2 regions of the Variovorax restrictus genome follow, and region 2 is predicted to be linked to the other one. Evidence: predicted binding sites of a transcription regulator. Region 2 holds the regulator's gene; the other holds the start of a gene.

Region 1 (7,534 bases), on a different contig from region 2:
AGGCCATGCAGCTGTAGGCGACGTCGGCCAGGGGATGGCCCAGCGTCGACAGCTCCCAGTCGAGCACGGCGATCACGCGCGGCTCGCTCGGGTGGAACATCAGGTTGCCGAAGCGGAAGTCGCCATGCGCGATCGTGGTCAGGTCGCTCGTCGGGATGTTCGCGGGCAACCAGGCGATGAGGCGGTCGATGTTCGCGTCCTCGCGGGTGCGCGAGGCTTCCCACTGACGGATCCAGCGCGTGATCTGGCGCTGGAAGAAATTGCCCGGCTTGCCGTAGTCGGTCAGGCCCGCAGCGGCCAGGTCGACCCGGTGCAGCTTCGCCAGCGTCTCGGCCATCGACAGGTAGTAGGCGCGCCGTTCGGCGGGTGCGATCGTCGGCAGCGCGTACTGCGACAGCACCCGGCCTTCGAGCTTGTCCATCACGTAGAAGGGCGTGCCGATGACGCCGCGATCGTCGCAATAGAGCACCGCCTTCGGCACGGGCACGTCGGTGCCGGCGAGCGCCCGCAGGATGCGGAACTCGCGGTCCACCGCATGGGCCGACGGCAGCAGCTCGCCCGGCGGCTGCTTGCGCAGCACCAGTGCCCGGTCGTCGAAGTCGACGAAGAAGGTCGGGTTGGACTGACCCCCGCCGATGCGCGCCAGGCGCATCTCGCCATGCAGGCCGGGCATCGCGCCGCATAGAAAGTCGCGCAGGCGAGCAGGATCGAATTCTGTGCTTGTCTCTGTCTTGTTCATACCGTCATTGTCACTGCCGGCGACCGGCCACCGGGTCGGATGCGGCGCCTCGTGCTCTCGAAGTACGGCAGTTTCACATCGGCACTGTGATGGCCAAGCGCTCGCCGGACCTACGCTTCGCCGGCGGCAGTGCCCCCGCGTTGCGCGTCGACAGGGGTCGCTGTCGGGCACGCCATGCGCAGCAGCTTTCGGAACCTGGGACATGTCATGTGCGACGGCGCGGGGCATTCAGCGACATGGCGAAGCAGACTGCTCAAGGCAGTCATTCTGCGAACTTGGCGGTCGAGTTCATCGGCACGTTGGTGCAGGGTCGGTCGGGACAGATCCGGGTTTCGGTCCGTGTCGAACATCCCGCTGATGTCCTCCAACGAGAAACCGGCCGCCTTCCCCAGTGAGATCAAGGCGAGCTGCGCGAGCGTGTCTTCGCTGTACTGCCGACGCAACCCATGGCGGCCGACCGACTTGATCAACCCGACCTGCTCGTAGTAGCGCAGCGTGGACGCGGGAACGCCGCTTGTCTTGGACAGTGCGCCGATGTCGACGAGTTTCATGCTTGACTTCAAGTTAACTTGAAGTCGCATAGTAGGCCGTCGTCCAAAGCCGCGCAAGGAATCCCGCATGAAAAACGAAGCCCCGCCCACCGCCAACAAGCTCGTACTGGCCGCATTGGCAGGCGCTGTCCTGCTTGCGTCACTGGGCGTCAGCATCGCGACCGTCGCCCTTCCGACGCTGGCCAGGGCCTTCTCGGCAACCGTCCAGCAGGTGCAATGGGTCGTCCTTGCCTATCTTCTCGCCGTGACAGCGGCCATTGTTTCGGCCGGACGCCTGGGAGACCTCTACGGCCATCGCCGCGTGCTCATCGCCGGCCTGCTGCTGTTCACGTTGGCGTCTGCGGTCTGTGCATTGGCTCCGGGTCTGAGCTGGCTCATCGCCGGCCGCCTGGCGCAAGGCCTGGGTGCGGCGATCCTCATGTCGCTGCCCATGCCGATGGCCAAAGGGCTGGTCGGGACAATGCGTCTTGGTACTGCGATGGGCCTGCTCGGCACGATGTCGGCCGTCGGTACTGCGATGGGCCCGTCTCTTGGTGGCCTCTTGATTGGCGCATGGGGCTGGCGCGCCGCATTCGTTTTGCTCACGCTTGGCGGCACCGGCATGCTGGTACTCGTCTCGACAGCCATTCCCACCGCAAGCGCATCGGGCGCCACCGCCGGCGGCATGGATTGGGCGGGCAGCGTCTGGCTGGCCATCCTGCTGCTGTGCTTTGCACTGTCCGCCACAGGAGGGAAGGTCGGCTTGCCGATCCCGCTCTGGAGCTTGCTTGTCTTGGCCGTCATCGCGTTGGTGGCGTTCGTTCGCACAGAAACAGGTGCGACCAGCCCACTTGTCCCCGTGCATCTGCTGCGTGGGCGAGCTATCGCAACGTCGCTGGCAACGAACCTCATCGTGGGCGCGATCATGATGTCGACGCTGGTGGTGGGTCCCTTTTTGCTGTCGTTCGGCCTGGGTCTGAGCGAGGCCGGGACGGGCATGGTGATGGCCGTCGGTCCCGCCGTCGCGGCTCTGTCGGGCGTGCCCGCTGGACGACTCACGGACCGGTTTGGCGCACACCCAACACTTCTTGCAGGACTGATGCTTGCGACTGTCGGCCTGTGCTGCTTCGCCGTGTTGCCGGCCCTCGTCGGCATTCCGGGGTACGTGATGGCGCTGGCGCTGATCACGCCGGGCTTCCAGCTGTTTCTGGCGGCCAACAACACCGCAGTGATGGCCCGTGCCCCAGATGCTCATCGCGGCATGCTTTCGGGACTGCTCGGCTTGTCGCGCAACGTGGGCTTGATGACGGGCGCCTCCCTGCTACCGCTGGTGTTTGCTTCCATGCTGGGCGGGCGCGGCGTGGCCGACAGCTCGGCGGAGGCCGTCCGCGCCGCCTTCTCAGCCACCTTCGTCTGGGCAACCGGCCTGTGTGTGCTGGCCACCCTTCTCGCGGTCCTGGGCAAGGCCGCACGGCGCTCGCAAGCCGGCTCTTTTCGTCCACCGAGCAGCCGCGACGCATGACGCCATCGCACCAAGCATCTGGCGCTCGACAGCGCACCCGCAAACGGACCCGCCCCTTGAAACCCGGCCAAATGCCCGTATCATTAGCACTCGCTGAACCCGAGTGCTAACAACTCGGTTTCCAGGCGATGGCGCGCAGGCCCTTGGGCTGCGCCCGACCCCAACCCCCGTTTCTATTCAGGAGATGCAATGAAACTTCGTCCTTTGGCCGATCGCGTGATCGTCAAGCGTGTTGACAGCGAAACCAAGACCGCCTCCGGCATCGTCATCCCCGACGCAGCCGCCGAGAAGCCCGATCAAGGCGAAGTCCTGGCCGTCGGCCCGGGCAAGCGCAACGACAAGGGCGAACTCGCTGCCCTGACCGTCAAGGTCGGTGACCGCGTGCTGTTCGGCAAGTACTCGGGCCAGACCGTCAAGGTCGACGGCGACGAGCTGCTGGTCATGAAGGAAGACGACCTGTTCGCAGTCGTCGAGAAGTAAATCTTCTCCTTCTTCCCGCTCATTCCATCAATCTTTCGGAGTAATTCAACATGGCAGCAAAAGACGTAGTCTTCGGCGGCGAAGCCCGCGCACGCATGGTCGAGGGTGTCAACATCCTGGCCAACGCCGTCAAAGTGACCCTGGGCCCCAAGGGCCGCAACGTGGTGCTCGAGCGTTCGTTCGGCGCCCCCACGGTGACCAAGGACGGTGTGTCCGTCGCCAAGGAAATCGAACTCAAGGACAAGCTGCAGAACATGGGCGCCCAGCTCGTGAAGGAAGTGGCTTCCAAGACTTCGGACAACGCCGGTGACGGCACCACGACCGCCACGGTCCTGGCCCAAGCCATCGTTCGCGAAGGCTTCAAGCTGGTGGCTGCCGGCATGAACCCGATGGACCTGAAGCGCGGCATCGACAAGGCGGTCACCGCCCTGGTCGCCGAGCTGAAGAAGGCATCGAAGCCCACGACGACTTCCAAGGAAATCGCTCAAGTCGGCTCGATCTCGGCCAACAGCGACGAAACCATCGGCAAGCTCATCGCTGACGCGATGGACAAGGTCGGCAAGGAAGGCGTGATCACCGTCGAAGACGGCAAGTCGCTCGACAGCGAACTCGACGTCGTCGAAGGCATGCAGTTCGACCGCGGCTACCTGTCGCCCTACTTCATCAACAACCCCGAAAAGCAATCCGCGATTCTGGACAACCCGTTCGTTCTGCTCTTCGACAAGAAGATCAGCAACATCCGTGACCTGCTCCCGACGCTGGAACAAGTCGCCAAGGCCGGCCGTCCGCTGCTGATCATTGCCGAAGAAGTCGAAGGCGAAGCCCTGGCGACCTTGGTCGTGAACACGATCCGCGGCATCCTGAAGGTCGTGGCCGTCAAGGCACCTGGCTTCGGCGACCGCCGCAAGGCCATGCTGGAAGACATCGCCATCCTGACGGGCGGCAAGGTCATCGCTGAAGAAGTGGGCCTGACGCTCGAGAAGGTGACGCTGGCCGACCTCGGCCAAGCCAAGCGCATCGAAGTGGGCAAGGAAAACACGATCATCATCGACGGTTCCGGCGCTGCTGGCGACATCGAAGCCCGTGTCAAGCAAGTCCGCGTTCAGATCGAAGAAGCGACCAGCGACTACGACCGTGAAAAGCTGCAAGAGCGCGTGGCCAAGCTGGCCGGCGGTGTTGCCGTGATCAAGGTCGGCGCTGCCACCGAAGTCGAAATGAAGGAAAAGAAGGCTCGCGTCGAAGACGCCCTGCACGCCACCCGCGCTGCCGTGGAAGAAGGCGTTGTGGCTGGCGGCGGCGTGGCGCTGCTGCGTGCCAAGCAAGCCGTGGGCGACTCGGTCAAGGGCGACAACGCCGACCAGGAAGCCGGCATCAAGCTGGTGCTCAAGGCCATCGAAGCGCCTCTGCGCGAAATCGTGAACAACGCCGGCGGCGAAGCCTCGGTGGTGGTGAACGCTGTGTTGGCCGGCAAGGGCAACTACGGCTTCAACGCTGCGAACGACACGTACGGCGACATGCTCGAGCTGGGCATCCTGGACCCGACGAAGGTCACCCGCACCGCGCTGCAGAACGCTGCATCGGTCTCCTCGCTGCTGCTGACGACCGAAGCCATGGTTGCCGAAGCACCGAAGGACGAATCCGGCGCCGGCGGCGGCATGCCCGACATGGGCGGCATGGGTGGCATGGGCGGCATGGGCATGTGATCCCCCCCGAGGGCACATCGGCACTTCGTGTCCGCTGTGCCCTCCCCCCTCTGGGGGCAACACCAGCGGCCTGGCAAAGCCAGTTCCGCGGTGTTTCACCAACGAGGCAAAGAGCCCTGCAGCGCAAGCTGCAGGGCTTTTTTCATGGGCGCCGCCGTTGCGACCGACTGGCGCTCGGCCTAACCGCGCGCGATGCGCTTCGCCATGCTCCAGCGGTGCACTTCCGACGGGCCGTCGTAGACGCGAAAGGCGCGCATGTCCGTGAAGATGCGCGCGACGATGCTCTCGCCCGACACGCCGCTGGCACCGAGTATCTGCACCGAGCGGTCGACCACGCGCCATTCGGCCTCGGAGCACATCACCTTCGTCATGCTCGATTCGTGCCGGCCCTTGCCGCCCTGGTCGAGCACCCAGGCGCAGTGCCAGATAGCCAGCCGTGCAGCGTGCAGGTCCATCTCGTTGTCGGCGAGCATGAAACCGACGCCTTCGTGCTCGACCAGCGGCTGCCCGAAGGCCTGGCGTTGGCGAGCGTACACGCTCGCCACGTCGTGGGCACGGCGCGCTTGACCGAGCCAGCGCATGCAATGCGTGAGGCGCGCTGGCGCGAGCCGCACCTGGGCATAGCGAAAGCCTTCGCCGATGGCACCGAGCACGTCGTCGGCCGGCACGCGCAGGCCGTCCAATCGCACCACGCCGTGACCGCCGGTGAAGCAGCTGTCCATGGCGTCGATCTGCCGTTCGATGACGATCTCCGGCTGGTCCATGTCGGCCAGGAACATGGTGGCGCGGCCGTCTTCCATGCGCGCCATGATGATGGCGAAGCCAGCACCGGTGGCGCCGGTGATGAACCACTTGCGGCCGGTGATGACGTAGTGGTCGCCATCCTGCACGGCCAGCGTCTGCATCATGGACGGGTCCGAGCCGGCACCGGGTGGAGGCTCCGTCATGCAGAAGCAGGAGCGGATGTGGCCGTCGATCAGCGGCTGCAGCCAGCGCGCCTTCTGCGCCGGCGTGGCGACCTCCTCCATCAGGTGGATGTTGCCTTCGTCTGGCGCGTGGATGTTCAACGCGACCGGCCCCAGCGGCGAGTAGCCGGCCTCCTCGAAGACGATGGCCTTGTCGACGTGCGACAAGCCGAGGCCGCCGTGCGCCTTCGATGCATGGGGCGTGAGCAAGCCGTGCGCCCGGGCTCGCGCCACCAGGTCGTTGCGCAGCGCCTCGCTGGGGCCGTGCGAATCCTGGCGCGGATCGTTCTCCATCGGGATCACTTCATCGGCGATGAAGCGACGCGTGCGTTCCTGCAGCTCGGTCTGGGCAGGCGTGAAGCTGAAATCCATCGATCGGTCCTTTGAGGGATGCCGTTGCATCCGGATGGGGCCGATCGTGCCGTCAATGCACGCCCGGTCGGGTCATCGAGGCGACAACGCGTCCCTGTCCCCGGGCTGTTCCGGCCATCGCTGCGGCACCCGCCGGAGGTTGTCGACCGAGTAACCCAGCGCCTGAAGCTTGGCCACGGCCGCCTGGTAGCTCGTCTCCGCGATGCGGGGTGTGCGCGCCATGATCCAGGCGTAGTCGCGGTCGCTGCGGCCGATCACCGTGATCTGGTAGGCCGGGTCGACATCGACGATCACGTACTCGGCCTTGACCGGCCAGATGAACTGCATGCCCCACACCGCGTTGTTGGTGCCGGGCACCACCGTGGCGACGGGGTTCATCGTCTTGAGTTCGCCGTCGAACGCCCCTTCGCGATACCGGAAGCGGGTGGCGATGGTGCCGTCCGGCTGCAGGCTGTACGACTCGACCGCGTTGAAGGCGTTGCGCTCCGGACGCGTGGGAATGTTGCCGATGACGTACCAGTCGCCCATGAAGCGCTGAAGGTCGACCTCGGGCACCGGCTGGATCTTCGGCGTCGGCGACACGGCACAGCCGGCGATGAACAGCACGGCGACGGCTGCGGCCACCAGTGCCGAGGGGCGAATGGATCTCTGCAGAAAACGGGACATGACGGGCGCTCCTTGATTGGTAGTCCCACGCTACAAGGCGGCCGAATGACAACGCGTCGGACAGGACCCTGACCGCCGGCCACCCGAACGCGACGCCGGCGTCCGCAGCAGCGCCTGCAGCGGGATTGGCCGTCTGTTCGCCAGTTTGAACCGGGCCGGTTCGCGGTAGCCTTGGTCTCCGTACAGCAGCCTTCGTCGGAACCCAAGAGACAAGCCCTTCAGCCGTCAGCCACAGCGGTGGCGCCACCCGCCGATCCTCGATGAACGCACCCTCGCTCCACCCCATCATCCGCGACGTCGCGGGCGATCCCGATCCCCTGGCCGCGGTGCTCGCGGCCCTTACCGGCCAGCCACTCAGTGCTGTCGAGAAAGTGCTGCGCAGCGTCGATGCCAGCCTTCGCAAGCTCACGCGGGTCGCCGGCACGGTGCCCGTGGAGGACGCAGCACACCTCGCGCTCTTGCGCTTCGGCCATTCCCCCGCGCGGCTTTACTGCGACGCCGCGCGGAGCCGGCGACTCGGCGACGTGCTGGAGGCCTACGCCAAGGCGCCGGGACGC
Region 2 (7,534 bases):
GGCCGCCGGTGCAGCCGATCGCGACGGTGACATAGCTGCGGTGGTCCTGCGCCAGGGCGTCTAGCCAGCGCGCGAGGAACTGCTCGATGTCGCCGTACATTCGCGCCACGTCTTCGTGCTCGCGCAGCCAGTCGATCACCAGCTGGTCGCGGCCGGTCAGCGCGCGCAGGTTGGGCACATAGTGCGGGTTGGGCAGCATGCGCACGTCGAAGACGTAGTCGGCATCGAGCGGCACGCCGCGCTTGAAGGCGAAGGACTCGAAGACCAGCGTCAACGCGCTCTGCGGCGCCGAGATCAGCGCCTTCACGTAGCTCTGCAATTGGGCCGGCCGGATGATGCTGGTGTCGATCACGTCGGCGCCGTCGCGCAGGTCGGCCAGCAACTCGCGTTCGAGGTCGATCGACTGGATCAGCACGCGTTGCTGCTCCGGCGCATCGGTGCGTGGCTCGCCGCGCGAGAGCGGGTGGCGGCGACGCGTTTCCGAATAGCGCCGCACCAGCGCGTCGGTGGTCGAGTCGAGGAAGAGCGAGCGCAGCGCCACGCCCTCGCGCTTGAGCGTCTCGAGCTGCTGCGGCACGATCGGTAGCGACACGCCGCTGCGCACGTCCATCGCGATGGCGACGTGCGTCGCACCCTGCTCACGCTGCAGGGCAATGAAGGGCATGAGCAGTTCGGGCGGGAGGTTGTCGACGCAGTAGTAGCCCGCGTCTTCGAGCGCATGCAGCGCGACCGACTTGCCCGAGCCGGACATGCCGGTGATCAGGACAAGCGCCAGCCCGTCGGTGCCCGTGCTTTCCGGCGCGTCGATCATTCGGCCTCCACGCGCTGCCGGCCGAGCATCTCGCGCGCATGCGCCAGCGAGGTGGCCGACGGGCGTTCACCGCCGAGCATGCGCGCGATCTCGCGGGCGCGTGCGTCAGCGTCGAGCGCGGACACGCCGCTTTCGGTGCGCGGCGTCGTGCTGCCATCCGCCGTGGTCTGCCGCTTGGCCACCAGCAGGTGATGGTCGGCGCAGGCGGCAACCTGCGGCAGATGGGTGACGGCCAGCACCTGGCGGTCACGCCCCAGCTGTTGCATCAAGCGGCCGACGGTCTCGGCCACCGCGCCGCCAACGCCGGCGTCCACCTCGTCGAAGATCAGCGTCTGCGCGGTGCCGAGCTCGCTCGTCGTGACCGCGATGGCGAGCGCGACGCGCGAGAGCTCGCCGCCCGAGGCGACCTTGCCGATCGGGCGGGGCGTGCTGCCCGGATGGCCGCTGACCAGGAAAGCGACTTCTTCCAAACCTACGCGGCCCGGTTGCGGCAGCGCCTGCAGCGCCACTTCGAAGCGACCGCCCTGCATGCCGAGTCCCTGCATCGCCTGCGTCACCGACTGCGAGAGCTTGGGTGCCGCCTGCTTGCGGACCTTGCCCACCGCCTTCGCCTCCTTCAGGTACGCCTGTTGCGCGGCCTGCGCGCTGCGTTCGAGCGCATCGAGGTCGCTCTGCGCGTCGAGCGCCTGCAGTTCGGCCTGCCAGCCGGCGAACAGCGCGGGCAGTTCGTCAGGGCTGCGCTTGTAGCGACGTGCGAGCGACATCCACAGCCCCATGCGCTCGTCGAGCTCGGCCAGGTGTTGCGGGTCGGCGTCGGCGTGGCGGAGGTAGCCGTGCAGCGAGTGCGCCGCGTCGGCCGCCTGCGCGATGCTGGAGGCCAACACCTCGGCCAGCGTCTTGAATTCAGGCTCGATGTGCTCGCAGCCCTGCAGGAGGCCAAGCGCGCGGTTGAGGCCGACGAGCCCGCCCTGGTCGTCGTCCTCGAGTGCGGCGCGGGCGCCTTCGGCGGCGTCGATCAAGGCCTGTGCGTTCGAGATACGCGTGTGGTTCGTCGACAGCTCGTCCCACTCGTTCTCGCCGGGCGCCAGCTTCGCGACTTCGGCGATCTGCCACTGGAGCCGCTCGCGTTCGCGCTGCAGCGAATCCTGCGCGGCGCGGGCGCCGTCGAGTGCGGCCTGCGCCTGGCGCCAGGTCTGCCAGGCGGCGTCGAGCGCGTCGGTGCGCACGCCGGCATAGGCGTCGAGCAGACCGCGCACCGCGTCGGGCCGGGTCAGGCTCTGCCAGGCGTGCTGGCCGTGGATGTCGAGCAGGTGGTCACCGAGTTCACGCAGCTGCGTGGCGGTGGCCGGGCTGCCGTTGATCCAGCCGCGGCTGCGGCCCTGCAGGTCGACGGTGCGGCGCAGCAGCAGCGAATCTCCAGCCTCGAAGCCGCCTTCGTCGAGCCAGGCGGCCAGGGCCGGGTCGGCATCGAATTCGGCGCTCACGTCGAGCCGCTCGGCGCCTTCGCGGACCGCACCCGCGTCGGCCCGGTTGCCCAGGGCCAACTGCAGGGCATCGATGAGGATCGACTTGCCGGCGCCGGTCTCCCCGGTCAGCACGGTGAAGCCGGTGGACAGGTCGATGTCGAGCGCGCGCACGATCACGAAGTCGCGCAGCGCGATGCGTCGCAGCGCCATCAGGAACCTCCCTCGTTCCAGTGCAGCTTCTTGCGCAAGGTGTCGAAGTAGCTCCAGCCACGCGGGTGCAGGAAGCGCACGCGGTAGTCGGAACGGCGCACCACCACGCGGTCGCCGATCTCGACGGACGCGAGCGACTGCATGTCGAAGTTCGCGCTGGCGTCGCGGCCGGACACCAACTCGATCGAGATCTCGTCGGCGTCCGGCAGAAGAATAGGGCGGTTCGACAAGGTGTGCGGCGCGATCGGCACCAGCACCCAGCCCGGGATCGACGGATGCATCAGCGGGCCGCCTGCCGACAGCGAATAGGCGGTCGAGCCGGTGGGCGACGCGATGATCAGGCCGTCCGCGCGCTGGTTCGCCACGAAGTGGCGCCCGACCGACACGCGCAACTCGACCATGCCCGAGGTCGCGCCGCGGTTGACCACCACGTCGTTCATCGCGAGTGCGTCGAACACGCAGGCGCCTTCGCGGATCACTTGCGCGTGCAGCAGGCTGCGGTGGTCTTCCTCGTATTCGCCCGCCAGCATCGGCACCAGCGTGGCCTGGTAGTTGTCGAGCGGGATGTCGGTGATGAAACCCAGCCGGCCGCGGTTGATGCCGATCAGCGGCACACCGTATGGGGCGAGCTGCCGCCCGATGCCGAGCATGGTGCCGTCGCCACCGACCACCAGGCCCAGGTCGCAGCGTTCGCCGATCTCTTCGACCGTCAGCGCCGTGTAGCGGCTGCCGTGCAGTTCGTCGGCCGTTGAGCGCTCGAGTGAAACCTCGCAGCCCTGCGATTCGAGGAACGCGCCGATCTCCGCCATGATGTGGTCATCCGGTGCGCCGGACGACGCCCGTCGGCCGGACGCCTGGTATTTGCCAATGAGGGCGACATGCCGGAAGCGCGAGGTCATCTACAAATTACAACACTAAAATCAAACGATGCTGGACGACCGTGCCAAGTTGCTGCTCAAGACGCTGGTCGAGCGGTACATCGCCGAGGGGCAGCCTGTGGGGTCACGCACGCTCTCGCGCGCGTCGGGGCTCGAACTCTCGCCCGCGACCATTCGCAACGTCATGTCGGACCTCGAGGCGCTGGGGCTCATCACGAGCCCGCACACCTCGGCCGGGCGCATCCCGACGGCACGTGGTTACCGGCTCTTCGTCGACACCATGCTGACCGCCCAGCGCGACCAGTTGCCCGCGCCGAGCCTTCCCCCCGACCAGCCGCAGAAGGTGATCGCCAATGCGGCGAACCTGCTGTCGAGCCTCTCGCAATTCGTCGGCGTGGTGATGGCGCCGCGTCGCACGTCGGTGTTCAAGCAGATCGAGTTCCTGCGGCTGTCGGACCGGCGGCTGTTGGTGATCATCGTCTCGCCCGATGGCGATGTGCAGAACCGCGTCATCTTCCCCGAGTCGGACTACTCGCAGTCGCAACTGGTCGAGGCCGCCAACTACATCAATGCGCACTACGCCGGTCTCACGATCGAGCAGGTGCGCGATCGGCTGCAGTCCGAAGTCGAGAAGCTGCGCAGCGAGATCGGGTCGCTCATGCAGGCGGCGATGAAGGCCAGCTCGGAAGTCATGACCGAGTCGCAGGACGACGTCGTGATCTCCGGCGAACGCAACCTGCTGTCGGTGAGCGACTTCTCCAGCGACATGGGCCAGCTGCGGCGCGCCTTCGACCTCTTCGAGCAGAAGGCGCAGCTCATGCGGCTGCTCGACGTATCGAGCAAGGCCGAAGGGGTGCGCATCTTCATCGGGGGCGAGAGCCAGGTGGTGCCCTTCGAGGAGCTGTCCATCGTCAGCGCAAACTACGAAGTGGACGGCCAGGTCGTCGGCACGCTGGGGGTGATCGGCCCCACGCGCATGCCCTACGACCGCATGATCCAGATCGTCGACATCACGTCGCGGCTGGTGACCAACGCGCTGAGCCACCGCAAGCCCTGAGCCCTGAGGACAGCGCCCACTAGAATCCCCGACGCGTGGGCCGTTAGCTCAGTTGGTTAGAGCAGCGGACTCATAATCCGTTGGTCGATGGTTCAAGCCCATCACGGCCTACCACCGCACAAGCCTTATGTTAGTTGAAGGTTTTGCTATCAAATGGGTAGCAAACCCTTTTTATTTGGTTGTCATTTTCCGACGATGTACTGGTGGATGTAAGGGAATTTTGAGGTCGCACGATGTTGTCGCAACTCCACGAGATCGCCGTGCGGGGCTGCAGTGGACGTCGACTGCGACTGTGGCGGGCGATGTGGTGACCACTCGCGTGCTGCGCTTGCTTGCTGCCTCGGTCTTCGTGCTGCTGGTCTTGCCCGTCGCCGCGCAACTTACGGTCTACCGCTGCGAGACGAACGGCAAGGTCGCCTACTCCGATGCCCGGTGCGTCGGCGCGGACACTTTAGGTGAATAATTGGTCGCCGGTCCCATTCAAAAAGAAGATATGAGTGCCTGTAGCCAGACATCCCGCGCCATTAACAACCAAGACACGTGGTCGACTGCTGCCAAGATAATTCCCCCAACTCATAGGGGCCGAAAACCCCACCTACGTTACAACTCTGGACAATCTTCATGAGCAACTGCAAGCTCACGTTCGTCTGCGCCAAGCAGTGGGAAGAGTTGCATGGTGCTAATGACCCCGCAGTCCGCTATTGCAACGAATGCAAGACCAACGTACACGCAGTCACCACCGCTGCCGAATTTGATCAACACAGCGCTCAAGGCCACTGCGTCGCGCTCCTTTTCGAAGATATTGCATGCACTGTTGGGATTCCCGACTGGCCGGAGCGAACCGATGTCGACTTTGACCCGATCTTTTATCGACCGATCTCAGAACTCCAAGAACTGCCCGTTTTGACGCTGGGCGCGCTAGAAAAATTTGAACGCATTGGTGACCTTGTCGGTTGCACAGAGGTGCGAGTGTGGCGGCTCTTGGGCCGATCGGATGAGGCATTGCGTTTAGTGAAAGAGGAACTTGCCAGTAGAGGACTCACGCTCGGCATGAATCTCAAGGGTTGGAATTAGAGCTATCGCCGCTTATTCGTCGATTGCTCGCGCGGCCTAGCTCGGCAGATGACGACTAAGACATCTTGCCGCGGCTTGTTGTACGCTGGTGTTCGCTCATCCTCGACCGCTTGACGTTGGGCATCGTGGGAGGTTGCTCAACCGCTGCTGCCCTGAGTGCTTGCTATTGGCGGTGGTACGTTTCGACGGGGTCGGCGGTTCTCTTTTTTAAGGGAGGGCGAATTCAAAGGTCTTCGAAGCTCGACGTCGACGTCCCTGCGCAACGTCAGTAGCTCAATCCCACCGCATTGCCTTTGGCCCAGCGGCTCTCCCAATGCGCCAAGTAGGTGGCGGCCACCGTCGGATTGCTCCAGACGACCAGCACGTTCTCGGAGTTTGACGTTGCCGCTGCCTGGCTGTAGTTGAACGAGCCGGTTTGCGTGTGCTGACCGTCGACCACGATGTACTTGTCGTGGTGGATCGCATATGACGAGATCACGCGGGTCGGGATGTCTGCGCCAACGACCAGGTTCATGGCGGCGATGTTGGACTTGCCACGGTTTCCCTTATCGTCGATCAGCACGCGGACATCGACGCCACGCCGTTTGGCGCTGATGAGTGCGCGAACGATCGGTGGGGATGTGAACGAGTAAGCAGCAAGGCGCAGGCTTTTGTGTGCGCTGTCGATGACCTTGATGATCAATGCTTCTGAGCCTGCCTTGGGCGAGAAAGCGACTTCAACCTGCGGTTGAGATGACGGGTGACCTGCGGTGGTGGCGCAGCCGGTCAGGATGACGGCCAGCACTGCGGCGAGGAGTGCGCGGGGAAGCGTGAACGAGGATGAAGGCATAGGGAAGTGTGGCTTGGTCGCTTGGAGCCGCCGCTGTTGGCGTAGCAAGCGGGTGACCTGCGCTAGTGATTCTCGGCGCTGGTTCCGACGGGGCGGAGCCATTCGATGGCCGCTTGAGCGGGCGTCATTCGGGCAAAGCGCTCGTCATGCAGCAACTTGCCGGCGATCTCCTCCAATTGCACAGGATCGACCGTGCGCCAGCGCTGCTGCAGCCGGTGCGCGCAGGCAGCAATCCATATTTCTGCGCTGAGTTCGACAGGTGGTGCGTCCATGCCCTGATGCTAGCCATATACTGGATGCATGTACAGTATTCCGTCGTCCGCGTGCCCCGCCGCCATCGAGCCTGGCGTGCTGCCGCTGCCCGTGGTGGAAGGCAAGCTGCGCGCTGGCTTCCCTTCACCGGCTGACGATTTCGCGATCAAACGGCAGGATCTGAATGACCTGCTGATCACGCACCCGCTTGCTACGTTCTATTGGCAGGTCAGTGGTCTTTCAATGGTCGAGGCGGGCATTGGTGATGGTGACCTGCTGGTGGTGAATCGCGCCATTACTCCGGTGCATCGGCACATCGTGGTGGCTCAGGTGGATGGCGACTTCACTGTGAAGTACCTCTACAAACGCAGCGGGCGCATCAAGCTCACGACGGCCAACCCGACCTATCCCGAGATCACGTTCAAGGAGGGGCAACAGCTTGTCATTTGCGGGGTGGTGACGGCGGCGATCAAGCGCTTTGTGAGGTAGGGATCCGTCGTGTACGCGCTGGTCGACGGCAACAACTTCTATGTCTCCTGCGAGCGGGTGTTCCGCCCCAGCCTCCTGGGTCGTCCGGTCATCGTGCTGAGCAACAACGATGGGTGCGCGATCGCGCGCAGCAACGAGGCCAAGGCGCTGGGGATTGCGATGGGTGCGCCGTGGCACCTGATCCAGCGGTCGTTACCCGACGCGGGGGTGGTGGCGCTGAGCGCCAACTTCACCTTGTATGGCGACATGAGCAATCGGATGATGGCGATCGCCGCGGGGCTGGGTCCGGGGCAGGAGATTTACAGCGTCGAACCTGTACCTAAAGTTGGCATAGATGCATCGTAAACTGCGTTTTTTCGAGGTCAAGAGGGACTAACAAGAACTATGCAATTCGCGCGCAGATGCATAGTTGTGGGAGCTGCAGGTCCGAGGTTCTACCAGCTTGGGCTTTCAGCACAGAGCGGCCGC

The links. Region 2 encodes HrcA, which represses chaperone genes, less so after heat shock. Its sites were predicted from a motif close to TTAGCACTCNNNNNNNNNGAGTGCTAA; they were not measured.
Region 1: the regulator HrcA is predicted to act here: its motif matches at 2,875-2,901, upstream of ACSFA0_RS14920 (co-chaperone GroES).

Annotation. Positions count from the first base shown of each region.
Region 1 is NZ_JBPJZH010000002.1:78,125-85,658, reverse strand. It holds gene ACSFA0_RS14935 (phosphotransferase family protein) at 1-739, opposite strand, end outside; gene ACSFA0_RS14930 (helix-turn-helix domain-containing protein) at 850-1,290, opposite strand; gene ACSFA0_RS14925 (MFS transporter) at 1,358-2,791, shown strand; gene ACSFA0_RS14920 (co-chaperone GroES) at 2,981-3,271, shown strand; gene groL (chaperonin GroEL) at 3,322-4,974, shown strand; gene ACSFA0_RS14910 (acyl-CoA dehydrogenase family protein) at 5,154-6,311, opposite strand; gene ACSFA0_RS14905 (lipocalin family protein) at 6,384-6,977, opposite strand; gene ACSFA0_RS14900 (hypothetical protein) at 7,238-7,534, shown strand, end outside.
Region 2 is NZ_JBPJZH010000007.1:35,227-42,760, reverse strand. It holds gene rapZ (RNase adapter RapZ) at 1-811, opposite strand, end outside; gene recN (DNA repair protein RecN) at 808-2,487, opposite strand; gene ACSFA0_RS24045 (NAD kinase) at 2,487-3,386, opposite strand; gene hrcA (heat-inducible transcriptional repressor HrcA) at 3,415-4,422, shown strand; tRNA gene ACSFA0_RS24035 (tRNA-Ile) at 4,460-4,536, shown strand; gene ACSFA0_RS24030 (DUF4124 domain-containing protein) at 4,730-4,885, shown strand; gene ACSFA0_RS24025 (hypothetical protein) at 5,044-5,496, shown strand; gene ACSFA0_RS24020 (phospholipase D family nuclease) at 5,762-6,325, opposite strand; gene ACSFA0_RS24015 (hypothetical protein) at 6,388-6,597, opposite strand; gene ACSFA0_RS24010 (LexA family protein) at 6,626-7,066, shown strand; partial or broken gene ACSFA0_RS24005 (Y-family DNA polymerase) at 7,076-7,378, shown strand.